2 regions of the Halomonas sp. NyZ770 genome follow, and region 2 is predicted to be linked to the other one. Evidence: predicted binding sites of a transcription regulator. Region 2 holds the regulator's gene; the other holds the start of a gene.
The links. The regulator FliA, encoded in region 2, starts transcription of late flagellar genes. The targets are predictions, from matches to a motif close to CTAAAGTTNNNNNNNNNNCNGCCGATA.
Positions count from the first base shown of each region.

Region 1: fliD (flagellar filament capping protein FliD) is a predicted target of FliA. The motif match lies at 2,492-2,518, and genes of this name have one in related genera.

Region 1 covers NZ_CP085143.1:3,412,466-3,416,888, reverse strand. The annotation lists gene LG409_RS15765 (hypothetical protein) at 256-576, opposite strand; gene fliD (flagellar filament capping protein FliD) at 1,047-2,402, shown strand; gene fliD (flagellar filament capping protein FliD) at 2,562-3,953, shown strand; gene LG409_RS15750 (flagellin N-terminal helical domain-containing protein) at 4,094-4,423, shown strand, end outside.
Region 2 covers NZ_CP085143.1:149,854-154,276, reverse strand. The annotation lists gene LG409_RS00700 (sensor domain-containing diguanylate cyclase) at 1-335, opposite strand, end outside; gene LG409_RS00695 (OmpA/MotB family protein) at 359-1,030, opposite strand; gene LG409_RS00690 (motility protein A) at 1,035-1,850, opposite strand; gene LG409_RS00685 (RNA polymerase sigma factor FliA) at 1,890-2,594, opposite strand; gene LG409_RS00680 (flagellar protein FlhE) at 2,621-3,034, opposite strand; gene LG409_RS00675 (hypothetical protein) at 3,116-3,715, opposite strand; gene flhF (flagellar biosynthesis protein FlhF) at 3,712-4,423, opposite strand, start outside.

The DNA.
Region 1 (4,423 bases), 760 kb from region 2:
AGCACCGGTGCCACCATCATCGCGGGCTAAAGCCCTCCTCCCACAACAGCAAAGTGGCGGGAGTGAGGCCAGTGGATTCAGGATAGCTTGAGTAGCCACTTTAGCCTGCCTGTGGGAGGCCAATTCATTGGGCGACTGCTTGGGCAAGCACCGGTGCCGCCATCATCGCGGGCTAAAGCCCCCCTCCCGCCGGGTCATTGCCCAACTCACTTGTGGGAGGCCAATTGATTCACGCCAGAATGCAATGAACCTTTTTTATGCGCAGTCGGCGGCGCCTTGGCCAAACATATCGAACATCAGCTCGCGGCCCATGCCCGTCAACACCCAACGGCCATAGCTGTTATACGTCGCGGCACCGCTCTCTTCCAGCACCTGCTGGCACATGGCCCAGCCAGTTTGCTGGTGGCGCAGCGTGTTCAGCTCATGACGGGACAAGCCCCGTTGGGGCAAGGTGATGGTTTCAAGGACATGGCCGCTTTCATAAAGCAGCTCGGCAGCACGGGAAAGGCAGTGACGCAGGCTGCGTTGCAGATGAAAGGCAGCGCTGGAGGCCTGAGGTAACGCTTCTGCGGGCATGGATGGCTCCTGCAATCGCACGGGATAGGGGATGTGCTGCAGTGCATTATAAATGAGCAAAGGCATTAGACCAAGGTCTATGTTTGCATGCCATGGTGGAGCGAGCATGTCCACCATGAGAGCGTTGAAAAGGGCGTAGGTGATTATGTTACTGTCAAAAAAGTGCAGTGTTGGCGCGCTACTCTAATCGTGCAAAGACAGCTGCTGTGATCGCCACTGTATTTGCAAGGTTTCTAATTGTTACTCGTTTTTACGTATAAAAACGAAAAAAAGAGCCATATTGTTCAAGTTATTAGTACACAAGCCGACGGTTTTAAGTAACGGCAATATAAATGCCCCGTTTTTGACAGGAACATAATGCGGGGTTTGGCCATCGTACTGCTCAGGAGCGAATAAACGCATCATCACTTCGAGCGATTGACACTAGACACGCAGCGTTCAAGACGCGCAGAAATAAGGCATTGATAGTTATGGCTTCCATCACATCGTTAGGTATTGGTTCAGGGTTGGATCTCAACGGTCTGCTCACTCAGCTTCAACAGGCCGAGCGTGCCAAGCTGGAACCCATTCAACAGCAAATCGACAGCCAGCAGGCGCAGATTTCTGCCTACGGGCAGCTGCAAAGCGCGCTGTCTGCTTTTCAAGCATCTGCGAAAAGCCTGAATGAGCCAGGAACCTTTGAAAGTCTTTCGACCAATGTGGAAGGCAGTGCTGTCAGTGCCGCCAGCAGCAATGATGCCCAGCCTGGTCAGTACGAGGTTCAGGTAGAGCAATTGGCCACGGCGGGCAGCTTGGTCACCGAACGCCTGGCGTCTGCTGATACCGCGATTACCAGTGGCGAGCAAACGCTCAGCTTCAACCTTGCGGAAGGCGAGATGGCGCCCATCACCATTGCCGATGGCAGCACACTCGAAGACATGCGTGATGCCATCAACAGCCAGAGTGACGGGCGGTTGAGTGCCTCCATCATCAATGATGGTTTGGGCTACCGTCTTTCGGTCAACGCCACGGAAACAGGTGCAGACGCCAGCATCGAAAGCACCAACTTTTCGCAGTTGCTCAACGCCGATGCCGAGACCAGTGACACGCAGGTAGTACAAGCCGGGCAGGATGCGCGCTTCAGCGTAAACGGTATCGATATCGTGAGCTCCACCAACCAGGTGGAAGGCGCGGTACAGGGCGTGACATTGACGCTGACAGAAGCGAATTCCACCAGTACCGTCAGTGTTGCCCAAGACAGCGATGCCATTCGTGAGCAAATCACTGCGTTCGTGGAAGATTACAACGCGCTGAAAAACACCATCAATAGTTTGACCGCCTATAACCCGGATAGCGGTACCGCGGGCGAGCTAAATGGCGACAGCGCCACGCGGGCGGTAGAGTCGGCATTACGCATGGCATTGAGCAGCCGCGTGGAGGGGGATGGCTTCAGTGTGCTTTCCGATATCGGTATCTCTTTACAGCTCAATGGCACGCTCGCCATCGATGATGACAAGCTGGATAGCGTGATTGCCAACCAGCCTGACCAATTAGCAGCTTTTTTCTCCGGTGAATCGAGTGAGGGCGGTATGGCAGGGCAGATCACATCAGCCATCGAACAGTTGGTGGGCCCCTCTGGGCGGTTGGAAAATGCCGTCAGCAGCTCTGAAAGCCGGGTGGCCTCTCTCAACGACCGTTTTGCCACCATGGAAAACCGTATTGACCAGTCCATCGAACGCTATCGTGCCCAGTTCGTGGCCATGGACAGCATGGTAGGGCAAATGAACCAGACCAGTGCCTACCTGACGCAACAGCTGGCCATGCTGGGGCAAATGAACCAGAACTGAGTGTCCAGGGAGGAATCGTTGCCGAAGTATTAGACAAAAGCCTGGGATTGCCCCCAGGCTTTTTTGATAGCCAGCCCCTTACCCTTGGGCTAAAGTTTTTTTCCCCCCAGCCGATAACCTACCCAGTCTATTTTTAAATTCACAAGGAGCTGAGCCACCATGGCGACGATTACCTCTCTTGGCGTTGGTTCAGGTTTGGATCTTAATGGCCTGTTGAATCAGCTCCAAGCGGCTGAGCGGCAAAAACTGGCCCCGCTCACCCAGCAGCAAAATACCCAGCAAAGCAAGATTTCGGCCCTGGGCCGTTTGGAATCGGCCATGGGGCGCTTGCAGGATTCGATCGTAGCGCTGAACGATACCTCTACGTTTCGCCAGCAAACCAGCACGGTGAATGGCAACGGAGTGAGCGCTACTGCCGGTGAAACGGCCAATGCAGGCCGCTATGACATCAATGTCACGCAGTTGGCGCGTGCGGGAAGTGTGGCTTCCAGCAGTGTGACGATGGATCAAGTGCTGGCAGCCACTGAAACTACCCTGACACTCGATTTTGGTGCCACCTACACCAATGGAGTGTTTGACCCCACTGCCCCCCCTGCCAGCAGCAAAACCATTACCATTGCGGCGGGCAGTACATTGGCGAGCGTGCGTGATCAAATCAACGCCGATGCCGAGTCGGGTGTCATGGCGTCTATCGTGAACGACGGCACGGGCTTTCGGTTGGCGTTGAGCTCCAAAGAAACCGGTAAAGATGCCTCGGTCATCGGTTTTTCGGGCCTGGATGGCCTGGCCATGGATACCAACACCCGCCGCGCTGGGCAAGATGCCGCGCTGGAAGTGAACGGCATTGCCATTACCAGCAGCAAAAATCGCGTGGAAGGAGCCATTCAAGGCGTCACCTTGGACTTGACCGCGACGTCTCAAGAGCCAGTGAGCCTGGTGATCGAGCGTGACTCTGAATTGCTTCGCGAAGCCATCGACAAGTTTGTCAGTACCTACAATGAAGTAAGATCCACCATGGGCCGTATGACGGCGTTCAACGGGGAAGGTGAAACGTCGGGTGAGCTGTTGGGTGACCGTTCGGTGCGCACTATCCAGACACGGTTGAGTCGCGATATTACCGACCCGCTGGCCGATACTGGCGATTTTAGCCGTCTTTCCCAGTTCGGTATTGCCATTGATCAACGTGGCCGTCTCACCGTCGATGACACCAAACTGACCGAAGCCATCGCGAGCAATCCGGAAGGTCTGGCAGCGTTCTTCGCTGGTGAAAAGGCAGAAGAAGGCTTTGCTGGGCGCTTGAGCTCCACGCTCAAAGCCATTACTGGCGATGATGGCTTGATTCAAACGTCGGTGAACGGCGCCGAGCAGCGTATCGATAGCCTCAAGGAGCGCAAAGAGCGCATGGAGCTGATGATCGAGCGCAACATTGCCCGCTACCGCACCCAGTTTGCCCAGCTGGATGGCATGATTGCACAAATGAACTCCACCAGTTCCTACTTATCTCAGCAGTTCAGCATGCTCAATGCCATGCAGAGCAGCAACCGCCGTTAAGCCTTGAGTGTTACGTTCCATTACAAAAAAAGTGGTGTTTTGGGTTAAAGATCTGGCTGGGCCTGCCGTTATTTAAAGTAACGGCGGTCAACCGCCGCAAAGCAGGCCTCGTGGCCAGTTAATCTTCAAGGAGCACTTCCATGTCTGTGATCAATACCAACATCACTGCCCTGATCGGTCAGAATAACCTGTCCAACTCTCAGGCCATGCTGGCCAAAGCTCAAGAGCGTCTGTCTTCTGGCCTGCGCATCAACAGCGCTGCCGACGACGCTGCTGGTCAAGCCATCGCCAACCGCATGAGCGCTCAGATCAGCGGTATGCAGCAGGCGCAGCGTAACACCAACGACGGTATTTCTCTGGCGCAAACCATGGAAGGTGGTCTGAACCAGATCAGCGACAACCTGCAGCGTATTCGTGAGCTGGCCGTACAAGCAGCGAACGACACCAACACTGCAGAAGACCGTTCATCT
Region 2 (4,423 bases):
CCCAGCAGGCGCTGCTTGCCCATCGGGGGCAATGGCTCTATTTCGACGACGACGTGTCGGTCTGTTCGATAGGCCTGGAGTTGAAAGCGCGTATCGACGGTGGCTCGGCGAAAAGTGAGCGGGCCGGATAGGCGGGGCTGCCCTTGCAGTTCATGGCGCAGCCGCTGGCTGAGCCGCTTGCCCAGCAGAGACGTCAGCGTAGGGGGCGGCTGCTCGTTGGTGGGTAACCCCAGTAATGCCGCCAGGTTGCGGCTGACGGCCTGAACCTGCCGCACGTCGGTATCCAGTACCAAGACAGCGCCAAAGGACTGCAGTCGAGAATGATGCGTCGACACGAAGATAGCCTCGAGATAGTGCTTTACCCCTCGACCTGCTGTTTGAGCAGCAGTTCAACGCGTCGGTTGGCAGCTCGCCCTTCCGAGGTAGCGTTACTTTCCATGGGTTGGGTGTCGGCATAGCCAACCGCCCGCATACGAGAAATGGCGATACCCTGACGCTCCAACTGGCGCACCACGGCAATGGCACGACCCGTTGAAAGCTCCCAGTTGGAGGGGAAACGCGGGGTGGCAATGGGCAGATTATCCGTATGCCCTTCCACCGAGATTTGGCCTTCGAACGTTTGGAGTACCGATGTGAGCCCTTCTAACACAACTTGCCCCTGAGGCGTTAGCACATCATTGCCGCTGGGAAACAAAAGACTGTCGTCGATGCGCAGGGTGATGCCTTCACGGCCCTGCGAGACACTGACCCCCGGAATATCCAGCCCGGCCATCTGCGGCTGCACACCGTCGTGACGTGGGTGAATGCCGGTGGCCAGCGACGCCAACGGCATGGCCATGATGGCACTGGCCGGCCCCATGGCATCGCTCTCCCTCCCTTCCCCACCGCCAGGAGGCGTCAGCGCCAGCAAGAGCACGAACAGGGTAATCAGCAGCGTCAAGACGTCCAGGTAACTGGTCAGCCACCCTTCGTCGCTCTCGCCCGCTGCCGCTGGCAGTTCCAGCGCAAACCGTGCCTCGTGATTGAGCATGGCGCTACCCTTTCAGCGCCGAATCGACGCCTGGGCGCGGCTTGACGCTCGCATCACGGATTTCGTCGTGGTAGTTGGCCACGAATGAGTTCAACGTCTCTTCGATGAACGACGGCAAGCGACGCTTGGTAATGAGAGAAATGCCTTCCAGCACCATGTTCATGGTGATCAGGCGCTCTTCGGTCCGCCGCTCCAGTTTGACGGCAATGGGCTTGAAGACCAGATTGGCCAGCAGAATACCGTAAAACGTGGTGAGCAGCGCCACGGCCATACGTGGACCGATCACCTGCAGATCGCCCGCATCCATGACTTCCAGCATGTTGACCAGCCCCACCAGCGTGCCAATCATGCCAAAGGCCGGCGCATAGGTGGCCATGGTGCGGAAAATCTGCGCTTCGGCATGCTCACGCGCCTTCAGCCGTGCGATCCGCCAGCGCAGCATGTCGAAAATTTCATCTTCCTTGGTGTTGGCAATCACCAGTTGAATACCGGTGCGCAGAAACGGGTTGCGCGTATGCTCCAGCTCCCGCTCTACCGCTCGAACATCGCCCTTGAACCATAATCGCGACATGGCCACCAGCTCGCCGATATCATCGCGCACATAGGTGTTCTCGCGGCGGAATACCAGGCCTACCAGGCGCACTACCCGCAGTACCTCCTTCAAGGGGTAGCTGATGAACGTCGCCGCCAGGGTACCGGTAATGACGATGGCCAGACCAGGCAAGTTGATAAAGCTTTCTGGCGACTCTGCGGTAAAGAACAGCACGCTTATCAACAACAGCATGCTGGCAAATATGCCGATCAACGTAGAGGGGTTCATCAACGGCTCCTTGCCGGTTAACGTGAGAGGATAAGAAGGTCAATCGTGGTCGCTCAAGCGGGCACGAAGGCGGCTGACGGCCTGGCTATGCAGTTGCGATACCCGCGATTCGGTGACGCCCAGTACCGCCCCCACCTCTTTGAGGTTCATCTCTTCCTGGTAATACAGGGCCATCAGCAGTTTTTCACGCTCGGGCAACGCCTCGATCGCTTCGATCAGAGTGTGCCGCTGCTGCTCGTCAAGCAGTTGTTCGAAAGGGCGATTGGCGCTGCCTTCGTCCCCGGCTGGCTCACCGCCATCGGCCACCAGTTCCTCGAAGGGCAGTAGCTGCCCGCTATTGGTGTCGTTGAGCAGCTGTTGATAGTCGCTCAGCGGCATCTCCAGCTCACGGGCAATTTCCACCTCTTCAGGGGGCCTGCCCAGCGACTGCTCCAAACGGCGTACGGTTTCATCGACTGCGCGGGCAGAGCGGCGCACGCTGCGCGGCAGCCAGTCCCGAGTGCGCAGTTCATCCATCATGGCGCCCCGAATGCGTTGGCTGGCGAACGTGGCAAACGTCGCGCCCTGTGCGGCATCAAAGCGTCCTAGCGCCTCCAGCAAGCCCACCATGCCCGCTTGAATCAAATCATCCAGCTCGATACTGGCGGGCAACCTGACCTGCAGTGTCAAGGCCTGACGTCTCACCAGTGGCATGTATTGAGTTAACAGCTCACTCTGCTTGATCCTGCCTTGTGCTGTATACATCCTATTGCCTCACGGCTAAACGATCTTTACTGATAATTCACGATGACCTGCAGCCCCTGTACGCGCACGGGCCGTTGCCCCGGTGACAGCGCAAAGCGCAAATGAAGCGGCGCGTTGGCTTCCAGACCTGCCAGTGCCATGGTGCTGCCACGCATGCCACTCAGGGGCACGCATTGTGCAGGATGGCACAGCCAGGCGTTGACAGGCGCATGGGCAGGCGCCTCGAAACGCCATTGCACCCTCGCCAATGTCGCGTCGCCCAGCGGTATGCCCGCCGGAGGCCTGATGGCCTGGCTGCTGCTCGCCCGATCGCTCATGGCCACCATCACCGCGGGCATTTGACTGCTCCAGCTACCTGTCGCCGCCCGCGCCGATTCACCCACAACCAGCGATAACACCAGCACCCACGCGGCGCTGGAGAGAAACACGCTCCATGTCACTGTTGACCACTTTGCGGTGTTGATCAATGTTCGTAGCAACATCGTCTGTAGAGGCATTGCCGGTCCCTTGTCATGGGGTCATCAACGAGCCAGTAGCAACAGCTCTATTTGCAAATAGTGCGCAGCGGCATCACGCAGGTTGTCCAGCAAGCCCTGACGCGGGAGGTGCGGCTCGTGCAGGGCCAGCAGGCGGCGCGGCCCCCCTTGCTCACGCATCTGGCGTAGGGCACGGTACATGCTCGCGAAGGCCTCGGCGTCACTGCTCACCCATAGCGCCCAGTGAGGGTGATGCGCCAAGGCAGCCATCGACCCTGCCTCTGGGCTTGCCACCTTGACGTCCCACTCCTGAGGATCGCCCGCCCACTGGCGCCCCAGCGATGCCCACTGCGCCAAGCGACCTTTGACCTTGTCGACGTGCACGGCACCCGCTGAGCTCAACCCCACAATGACCAGTGTGCGTGTCGGGCGGGGGGCCGCTATGCTCGCTGCCGCACTTGCGACCTCCTTGGGAGCGGTTTCCGAAGCGTCCGTGCCAACGTTCGTTTGCGCCACTTCCTTGTCCGAAGTGGAAGTATCGACACTCGGCGCGTCGGCCGCAGGCTCGTCGGGTTGCTCGCCTCGCTGCTGGCGCTGCAAATCTGCCCATTTTCTCAGCCCGGCAGCCTGGTCCTGGCCATTCATAGCACATCCTCGAGGCTGACACTGCCCAGTTGCCGAATGGCATCTCGGGCCATCAACACATGCAGCAGCGCGTCCAGCAGGGCCGTATCCCGGCGCTTGCGCTGGCTACCCAACAGCCGCACCAGATCCGTTCTCAGCGCCTGGCCTGGTTCATCATCGGCCAGGTCGAGGTGGCCTGCCACGGCCGCTGCACCGCTGGCCATCAACAGGCGCAGCTCACGACTCACTTCGCCACCGTCGCTTTCCTTGAGCTGTTGCCACGCTCGCTTGGTCAGTGCGGCCAGCCCATCGCTTTCGAGCTGAGTGACCAGCAGTGACAGTACATCGCTACCCAACCGGGCGGGTGTCAACCAATAGCGACGCGCGACGCGCTTGTCACTTTCAGTGTCACGGATGTCGCCCACCCAGGCCAGCAGAGCGTGGCCCGAGGCGGCCTGCACTTCGACATAGGCATTCCACAACTGCATGCGCTGGCCGCGAAAACGCACCGTGACGCTGTGGGTCAGCGTACTCTCTTGAAACAGATTCTTCAGGGCGTAGCGCTCGCCCTGATAGTCTACTCGCTGGCTGGCATGCACCGCGCTGACCCAGGTCAAACGTTGGTCGTGCAGCCAGGTGAGCACGTCGGGTTCTGGCAGAGCGGGCAGCAGGTGAACTGCCATATCTTCTCCACACTCTTCCAGACGCGGCTGCCAGCCGGCAGGCTGA